Regions from separate parts of the Paenibacillus sp. JNUCC32 genome, predicted to be linked through region 2. Evidence: riboswitches for the same ligand, from Rfam matches in the RefSeq annotation. Region 2 holds a riboswitch; each other region holds the start of a gene.
What was found. Region 2 has a riboswitch for cyclic di-AMP ahead of JNUCC32_RS24960 (resuscitation-promoting factor). Riboswitches for the same ligand answer to the same signal wherever they lie in the genome.
Positions count from the first base shown of each region.

Region 1: it holds a riboswitch for cyclic di-AMP, as region 2 does, so the genes downstream of both, JNUCC32_RS26975 (APC family permease) here and JNUCC32_RS24960 (resuscitation-promoting factor) in region 2, are expected to answer to the same signal.
Region 3: it holds a riboswitch for cyclic di-AMP, as region 2 does, so the genes downstream of both, JNUCC32_RS29770 (TrkH family potassium uptake protein) here and JNUCC32_RS24960 (resuscitation-promoting factor) in region 2, are expected to answer to the same signal.

Region 1 is NZ_CP062260.1:6,102,841-6,106,123, forward strand. Features, by position in the region: gene JNUCC32_RS26975 (APC family permease) at 1-1,468, opposite strand, end outside; cyclic di-AMP (ydaO/yuaA leader) riboswitch at 1,635-1,830, opposite strand; gene JNUCC32_RS26980 (molybdopterin-containing oxidoreductase family protein) at 2,316-3,283, shown strand, end outside.
Region 2 is NZ_CP062260.1:5,647,484-5,650,766, reverse strand. Features, by position in the region: gene JNUCC32_RS24970 (HD domain-containing protein) at 1-221, shown strand, start outside; gene JNUCC32_RS24965 (TatD family hydrolase) at 318-1,082, shown strand; cyclic di-AMP (ydaO/yuaA leader) riboswitch at 1,288-1,502, shown strand; gene JNUCC32_RS24960 (resuscitation-promoting factor) at 1,772-2,959, shown strand; gene rnmV (ribonuclease M5) at 3,146-3,283, shown strand, end outside.
Region 3 is NZ_CP062260.1:6,690,563-6,693,845, forward strand. Features, by position in the region: gene JNUCC32_RS29765 (CPBP family intramembrane glutamic endopeptidase) at 1-1,588, opposite strand, end outside; cyclic di-AMP (ydaO/yuaA leader) riboswitch at 1,879-2,023, shown strand; gene JNUCC32_RS29770 (TrkH family potassium uptake protein) at 2,087-3,283, shown strand, end outside.

The DNA of each region.
Region 1 (3,283 bases), 460 kb from region 2:
AGTTCTCCACCACATGCGTGATTCCTGCCACAGGCAGGATGATGACATTCCCCTCAATCGGCTTAACCGGCTCGCAGGTCGTAATCCGGAGCTGGTCCGCTACCGCCTCGTAATGCTTGCGGATCCGGGTGAAAATCCAGATGATCAGCGGCAGGAATATCAGCACGGTCCACACCTGGGCGAATTTCGTAAAGAAGAAGATCATGGTCACGATAAAGCTGATGCATGCGCCGGTGGTGTTAATGATCAGCTTGACGATCCAGCCTTCGGGCTTTTCGCGAATCCATTTCACCATCATCCCCGTCTGGGAGAGGGTAAACGGGATAAACACGCCGACGGCATAGAGCGGAATCAGATGCTCGGTTTTGCCTTCAAAAGCCAGCAGCAGCAGAATGGAGAAAAATCCAAGAATAATGATTCCGTTTGAGTATCCCAGACGGTCGCCGCGGACGGTGAACATTCTAGGAATGAACTTATCCTTCGCCAGATTGACGGCAAGCAGGGGAAAAGCGGAATACCCCGTGTTGGCGGCAAGGATCAGAATTAAGGCCGTTGTCCCTTGTATGAAGTAATAAAGCGCATTTCGCCCGAAGGTATGCTCGGCAATTTGGGAAACGACCGTGACTTGTTCGCTGGGACTGACCCCATAGTAATAAGCCAGGAAAACGATGCCCGAAAATAACAGGGCCAGCAGCGACCCCATCGCCACCAGAGTTTTGGCCGCGTTATTCGGGGCCGGGTCTTTGAAATTCGGAATGGCATTGGAAATCGCCTCCACGCCGGTCAGGGCGGAGCTGCCCGAGGCAAATGCGCGCAGGAGCAGAAACAAGCTCAGCCCGGCTACGGGCGTGCCGATCGGCGTATGAAGCTCCGGAGACGCATGGCCTGTGGCAATGTTGAATATCCCTACCCCGATCAGGATGAATAACGCAAGCACGAACAGGTAAACCGGATAAGCCAGTATGGAGGCCGACTCCGTAACCCCTCTTAAATTCAATACGGTCAAGCATAGAACGAACACGATGGAGATCGGCAGATTATAGGCATGCAATTCCGGAAAAGCCGACGTGATCGCATCCGTCCCGGCCGACACGCTGACCGCAACCGTCAGGATATAGTCCACGAGCAAGGAACCGCCGGCCACCAGCCCCGGGTACATGCCCAAATTCCGTTTGGACACGACATATGCGCCGCCGCCGTGCGGATAGGAGAAAATAATTTGTCTGTACGACAGGATAAGTGCCAGCAACAAGACCAGGACGCCGACGGCAATCGGTATGGAATACCAATAGGCAGCTGCCCCGACGGTCATCAACACAATGAGGATTTGTTCCGGGCCATAGGCCACGGACGATAGTGCATCGGATGACAGGATGGCCAGCGCCTTGGTTTTATTCAGCTTTTGTTCGCCTAATTCCGTCGATTTAAGCGGTCTTCCGATGAGGAAGCGCTTGATTGAGGATAACATGGTTGTTTTTCACCGCCGCTTAAGATTAAGTTCATGGTAGAAGCTCCCTGAACGGACTTCTATCGGTGTTTTTTATATGCTGGACCTAGGAACGGTCACCCTTCCTATGCTGATTTTTGGCAAACAAAAAACACAGGTTAGAACCCTGTGTTTGATCACAAGTTCACAACCCTCCCGATCAACGCTGACGAGGTTAGCTGTCGGATTCGGGCGGTGAGAGTCGCCCTACCTGATTCCATCGCGGCGTACGTACGCGATTGAATCAGGATTCACCCCTTAGTATGGTTGAAGGATCCTATAGGTATCCCTCCATACGGTTGGTTCCCCCGCTTTCCATCAAGGAAATTAAGCGAATGTCATGTGAATATGAAGAATGTTTTCGAAGCTGAATAGTATATTACGCCTGCTCCAATCGTTTGTAAAACATCCTCCAACGATCATTCGAACAGAATTATTTATAAAAAATGACAGATAAGCGCTTACATAAAGACGTGGCTTTGACAGGCTTTTTATTTTGCATGTTTTCTGCGAAAATCACGAGTTTCTATAATATGGAAGGTTAGTCGCGGGGAACATCGGTCACTGGGAGGATGCCATATAAACAAATTCGCCATGCCGGTCTCGGGGGAGGAGACACTGGCATGGCGAATTTTTTTGGGAGTGGTCCATGATTCGGCAAGGAAGAGAAAGGGTCTGGGTTCCTCTTCTTTGCTCTTGATAGGAATATACCCGGGGGGAAGAAAAGTGAATCACCTGATTAGAAAAAAATGTATGACTTTACTGGAACCCCGATTTTCTTTTAAGATAATGGGATATGATGCAGCCGAGCAAAAGGGGGAAGCACGAAATGACTCAAGCGATGATTCATCAGGAAAACGGCGTATTTCCGGCGGTATGTCCGTTGGATTGTCCCGATACATGCGGCCTGCTGCTGCATAAAGAGAACGGAAAAATCGTCAAGGTGACCGGTAATCCGGAGCATCCGATTACGCAGGGAGCCATCTGCAATAAAGTCCGTAATATGGCACACCGGGTGTACCATCCGGAACGAGTGCTCTATCCGCTGCGAAGAGTAGGTCCCAAGGGAGAGGGCGCCTTCGAGCGGATCAGCTGGGACGAAGCCATTCAGGAGATAGCCGGACGCTATAAGGGCTTGATCGAGGAATACGGCTCCGAGAGCATCCTGCCCTACAGCTTCTACGGCAATATGGGGATATTGAGCGTCGACGGCATGGACCGCAGATTCTTCAACAGGCTGGGTGCCAGCCGCCTGAAGCAGTCGATCTGCAATTCCGCGGGCAATGAGGGCTGGAAATCCGTGATGGGGTTTAATGGGGGAACCGTTCCGGAGGACACCGTACGAGCCGACGTCATCCTCGTCTGGGGCGGAAACATCGTCAGCACCAATATGCACCAGATGGTGATTGCAGAGAAAGCACGCAAAGCCGGTGCCAAGGTCGTTGTGATCGATGTCCACAAGAACCAGACGGGGCAATGGGCGGACTGGTTCATTCCGCTGTATCCAGGCACGGATGCGGCGCTGGCCGTCGGCCTCATGCACATCATGTTCCGTGACGGCATGGTAAATGAGGAATTCCTCCGCAAGTATACGATTGGTCATGAAGCCTTGCGCGAGCACGTCAAAGAATACACGCCGGAGCACGTTTCTTCCATTACCGGCATCTCGATCGAGGATATCGAGAAATTGGCCGACCTCTATGGCCGGGCCGATACCTCCTACATCCATATCGGCAACGGTCTTCAGCATCACGACAACGGCGGCTTGACGGTGCGCAGCATTGCCGCGCTTCCCGC
Region 2 (3,283 bases):
ATGATAAGGTTCATTCCGATATGCCGCTTAACGAGAAACAGATTCTCCTTCTGGACCGGCATGACGAGCTGAGGGAAATCTCGGAGGTATCCGATATCGTACGCTCGATCAGCGGCATTCATAAAGGGCGGTACCATCTTTATTATCCGGAGGAGAAGGTGGGCCCGCTCCTGGGTCAAATGCCGGAGACGATAGCCGACGTTTTCAAACAACAGCATTAAATCAGGCAAAACAGGACAACCGTTAATCCCCTTGCATTCAACCAACTAATGGAAAATAGACGACATAGAAACGACAGGAAGGAGAGTGTGGATAGTATGCTGTTCGACACGCACACTCATATGGACGCTCCCCAATTCGACGAAGACCGGGAAGCTGCAATTCAGCGGGCGCTTGAAGCCGGCGTTACGCGGATGATCAATATCGGATTTAACCGGGAGACGATCCCGACCACGATGAAGCTGGCTGAGACTTATGATTTTATATATGCAGCGGTAGGCTGGCATCCTGTAGATGCGATCACCATGGAGGATCAGGACCTGGATTGGATCGCCTCTTTATGCAGTCACGATAAAGTGGTGGCAATCGGGGAGATCGGCTTGGACTATCATTGGGATACGTCCCCCAAGGAAGTGCAGCACCGCGTGCTTCGGCGCCAGATCGGGCTTGCCCGGGAATTGAACATGCCCATTGTCATTCATAACCGGGATGCGCATGAAGATATCGTTAACATTTTGCGTGAGGAAAAAGCCTCCGAGGTCGGCGGTGTCATGCATTCCTTCTCCGGAAGCTGGGAAACGGCCAAAATGTGCCTGGATATGGGATTCCATATCTCGTTTGGGGGACCGATTACGTTCAAGAATGCGAAGCAGCCCAAAGAGGTTTTGGCAAAGGTTCCGCTTGATCGATTATTGATCGAAACGGACGCGCCTTACCTGACACCCCATCCCTTCCGCGGGAAACGAAATGAGACCGCATATGTAAAATTGGTGGCGGAGGCGGCGGCCGAAATTAGAGGGTTGTCCTATGAGGAATTGGCCCAAATTACCACCAAAAATGCGCTGGAACGATTTGGTATTTAACGAAAACAAGAGAAAAAGCGATGAAAAAGGGAGCATTTTCGATTAATTAAAGTTTTTTAATCAGAAAAGGCGTTGATATTACAATATTTTAACCTTTTACTTGAGAAAATGTGGTTGAATGTCGCTTTACAACCTGCATACAAACAGGATATCATCTTTTCAGTGATAAGAAGCTGCGATGTGCAGATCGCAGCCGAATATTTCATGAACCGTCTCGCTTAATCTCCGAAATTCTGGAGAACGGGGGAACCGATACTGCGGTGCATACTGGTCTGGATGCACGAAGCTGTATTTGATTTCTTTTTCGGGTCTTTGGGGTGAATTTGAAGGATCTCGCCATGAGCGGGCATCCGGATATAGGGCGTCTCTCTTACGTCCGAACCCGACAGCTAACTCCGTAAGCGAAATAAGAGGGGAAATCTCGTGCATACCATTTCCATGATTTCATTCATCAGGAAGCCACGTTAGAGCCTCTAGTACTCTTTCAATGGCTTCTTTTATTTTTGAATAATGGAGACGGGTCCATCATACTCTTGGTAAACAGGAGGTGATGGCAGATGGACGGAAGACGGGAATTGACGCAGGGTGTAGATAGATAGCAGGGCGCCCTGTGAGAAAAATTGCTATAGTCACGTCAAATGCATTCATGCGTTTACCTAGACGGCGGGACTATGAAGGAGGATGGAATAGTGGGCATTTTTCAACCTGAAGAAACCCATGAATCACAATCATCCAGCATGTCTTACGCATTGAGATGGAAGCATGACAATTTGCGTCAACTGATGTTGCTCGGCGCCATGGGTGCCGTTACGGTATCACTTCTCATATCGTTGGTTGTACATGACCAGGCAGGCAAGGAAGTTCAGCTTGTCGTCGACGGCCGGGTCACTACGGTGGAAACACGTGGATCGTTGCTGCAGGAATTGCTGGATGAGCAAGCGATCACGTTGAGTCCCCAAGATCAAATTTCGATGCCCCTGAACGGCGCAATACGGGACGGAGACCGAATTATTATTGACAGAGCTATTCCAGTCAACGTTACGGTAGGCAGCAAAACCAAAACCATATTTACATCCCAGGATACAGTTGATCATGTACTCAAAGAGGCTGGCGTTACGATCCAGGGTGAAGATATAGTACAACCGTCGCAAGACACGAAGCTGACCAGCAATATGAATATCAATGTCGTTCGCGTCACGAAGCAAAAAGTTAAGGAAACGGAAGACCGCGAATTCCGCGTGATCAAGACGGCCGATCCATCGCTTGAAAAGGGCGATAACCGCGTCATTCAGCGGGGCGAGTCTGGTCTTATGGTGAACCATTACGAGAAGGTCTACCACAATGGAAAGCTGGTTTCCAAGACGAAGGTCTCCCAACAAATCGAACGCAGAACGAAGGATAAAATCATTGCCGTAGGCACGAAAAAAGTGGAGAAGCCTGTTATCGTCCAGGCGGCAGCCACCGATGTAAAAGCTACACCGGCTAAATTGTCCGGCACGAAAAAAGTAACGACCGCCAAGGCTGTGGAGAACAACGTGGTTTCCCGCGCAGGCGTTGATTTTAAATACAAGAAGGTATTGAACAACGTGTCGATGACCGCGTATTCCGCCGAACAGCAAGGAATCGGTACGCGTACCGCATCCGGCACACGCGTTACGGAAGGTCGCACCATCGCCGTTGATCCTAATATCATCCCGATCGGATGGTGGGTTTACATCGAAGGCATCGGCTTCCGCCGTGCTGAAGATACGGGCGGCGCCATCAAAGGCAACAAAATCGATGTCTATTACGATTCGTTGAAATCGGCCATGAATTTCGGCCGGAAGAGCGGCCGCACCGTTTACGTGATCGGTCCGGTTAAACCTGAATTGAACTAGACGCATGAATTCCAATTTACTTTGCCATTCTAATGCTATACTATTTAGCTTATAATATATGATGATCAAGAAGAGGGAATATTTCCTCTTCTTTTGTTTTGTTAAGACGGGAGTAATCAAGGCTAAACGGGTTGAGCCTTAACGTTGTACAGGCCTGCTCTGCTTGGGAAGGAAGAGAACGAACGCATGATTAAAGAAGTGATTGTCGTGGAAGGCAGGGACGATACCGTTGCCATTAAACGGGCCGTAGAAGCCGACACGATCGAAACCGGCGGTTCAGCGATCAACAAACAAATCCTGAAGCGCATAGCGCTTGCCCAGGAG
Region 3 (3,283 bases), 1.0 Mb from region 2:
AAAAAGCGCCGGTCAGCAAGTTGGCTGCATCCTTGAGCATGATCAGGCTGATGCCCATCAGGATGCTGTTGAAGATGACATGGGAGAACATCGCCGCCAAATACCCGTATTTCAAGAAGATGTAGCTGAACAGCAAACCGATGATGACCAGCTCAATCGGCCGGGAGATCACGGGGTATATCGGATAGAGCGTATGTCCCAGTGCCCAGATAAGCGAGGTGATCAAGCTTGCAACAAAGGTGTTGCGGACGATCTTTTTCACCATCTTGATGCCGAACAGCCGGTACACGGCCTCCTCGGATATGCCGGCCAGCCAGGCCATCAACGGAAACAGCCAAGGATACAGCATGTTGTAAGGCGATTGCGTCGCATCCGTGGTGGACCATGTATTCAGGGTCAGACCAAGACCGATAAAGATGACGGATTGGACGCCAAGCAGGATGAAGGCCCACATATACCCCAGCTTCATGCTGTCCAGCACGTAATGCCCGTATCCGGGTTCTTTGGCACGCGGCCATGGATTGAGTCCGTCTTCTTTATGCCACAGCCCGCTGCCGCCGACAAGGGAAAAATAGAGCAGGGCGGAGAAGACGAGCGAATAGACGGCATAGAAAATCATCATCCCGAGCACGCCGGTTTGCGACATGCCTTCGGATTTGAAAACGGGAATCAGATTATACGTATTCAGCATTTGAATGACGAACAGCAGCGCGGATAAGAACAGGCCGCGCTTAAATGAGGTGTAGGCCCTGGTCTTCACGCTGTACACAATCGCAAGAATGCCCAGGATTAGGGTGAACAGGCCGTACCCTGCGAGCGTCAGCAGGGTGGCATCCTGCGTCTGCTTGTTGACATAAGCAGAGTGGGCGGCTGGCACCGAGAAGGAGGGCTCATAAGAGCGCAATTTCCCCTGCTCGAAGGTGAAGCGGTGCTCCAGCCTGGAGTCCCCGATCCTGGATTCAGGGTCCACATATTTGAGACGGGGCTCCCCTTCCTTCGTAACCAGCTCCAGATTCGACAGGTCATAACCCGCCCGCTGAAGCCATGGCTCCGCCAGCGCCTGCTTCTCGGCCAATGTCATGCCGTCCTCAACGACGAGCAGCATCTGCCTCTGAATCTCGCCCTTGTTCAGCTCGATCCGGTCAAAGCTGGAACGGGCATAATCATACGAGAATCCGACGATGCCGGAATTCTGCATGTGCACGTCCACATTGAGGGCATCGCCTCCAGGCTCGCTGAAGCGAACGCGGTATACGTCATAGGGATATTTGGCTTCATAGGTTTTGTTATATTCCGAAAGCCTCTTCTCCTTCGCCAGATATCCGTAAAGTTCCGATTTGGATTGATATGTAACCAAGGCTTCGTCCGTGTCCGCAGCCGCAAACTGCAGATGCTCCTGAGCAAACCTTGAAGCTGCCTGCCGAGCCTGCTCCTTGGAAATGATATCCGGTGAGGCCATCTCGGCATCGTCCGGATTCGCCCACGGAAATACCTGAAATAATAGGAACAGAATCAGGCCGACTGCGGCAGGCGCGATGAGCTGCTTCAGATTGGGCTTCAGCTTCAAGGGCTCTCTTGCACGATTCATGAAATTCCTCCTCTAAGAAAGTTGATACTCCCACTGGTATTCGATATGCCTGATTAAGAACGCATAGAGTCAATATAACATAGTATGAAAGCCATAAGCAGCTTATCCCAATTATCGGAATATTGAAATAAATCGATGAAAATGAATGAAAGGTTTCGAAAACGTTAGAGAACCCTACGCTTGTATTCTTGAATATGCCCAATTCGCGCTCTTTTAAAGATATTTCGGGCGAAAAACGGCATTGGGTTACGTAACGGATTGAGTTATAATCACATCATGCTTGAAGGAACCGAATATTCCAGCCGAATTTCGTAATGAAAATGGGGGAACCATGTAATTGGGGTGAATTTCATTATTCCCGGAATAATGAATAGGGCGACCTGTGGAAATGCCCGAATCCGTCAGCTAACCTCGTAGGCTGTTGCACAGGAACCAGACCGAAAGGCACTGCGTTTTCCAGTGTCTTTTTTCGTTGATTTTTTTAAAGAAGGTGTCCGATTGAACGCTAAATTAAACTGGCTTACATTGTCTCCGCCTCAAATTCTCGTGCTTGGTTTTGCGGCCATCATCTTCATCGGGACCGGGCTGTTAATGCTGCCAATCTCGACGACGACGGGCGAACCGCTTGGATTTACTGACGCCTTGTTCACTTCGACCTCGGCAACGTGCGTAACGGGCCTGGTCGTGGTGGATACGGGAACGACATTCAGTTCCTTCGGAGAAGTCGTGATCATGCTGCTGATTCAAATCGGCGGGCTCGGATTCATGACGATGGCTACTTTATTCGCCTTGGTTCTGAAAAGACGCATATCGCTCAAAGACCGTCTAATCTTACAGGAAGCGATGAATCAGTCCTCGATGGAAGGCATCGTAAGGCTGATACGCAGAGTATTGCTGTACTCCCTCGTCATCGAGGCCTGCGGCGCAGTCATTTTATCGATTCGTTGGGCGTTTGATATGCCGCTGGGCCGGGCGATCTATTACGGTGTTTTTCATGCGGTGACGATGTTTAACAACGCCGGCTTCGATTTGTTTGGCGATTTTCGGAGTTTGACCGGGTATGTATACGATCCGGTAGTCAACTTCGTCGTGATGTTCTTGATTGTTTCCGGGGGCATTGGATTTATTGTGCTGTCCGATCTGATCGATTATCGAAAACAGCGGAGGCTCTCCCTGCACTCCAAGGTGGTGCTCACGATGACGGCTGCCTTGCTTGCGGTCGGATTTATCGTCATTCTCATATTTGAATTTACCAATCCGAGAACGCTGGGTTCCCTGAACTGGGGCGGAAAATTCTTCGGCGCGTTATTCCAATCCGTAACGCCGCGTACGGCGGGCGCGAATACTATAGATATTACGGGGCTCAGACAGGCAACGCAATTTTTTATCGTCATCCTGATGTTTATCGGAGCATCTCCAGGGTCAACCGGCGGCGGCATCAAAACCACGACCTTTACCATTATGGTAGGGGCGGTCATCGCGATGATGCGCGGGCGGGAAGACATCGTCATGTTCCGTTATCGCCTGGCCCAGGAGCGGGTGCTGAAGGCACTGACCATTGCCTTGCTGGCCCTGCTGCTCGTTCTAACCGTCTCGATGATTCTGTCGACGACAGAGGAAGGGGACTTCCTGGAGATTCTATTCGAAACGACATCCGCCTTCGGTACGGTAGGTCTCTCCATGGGCTTAACGCCC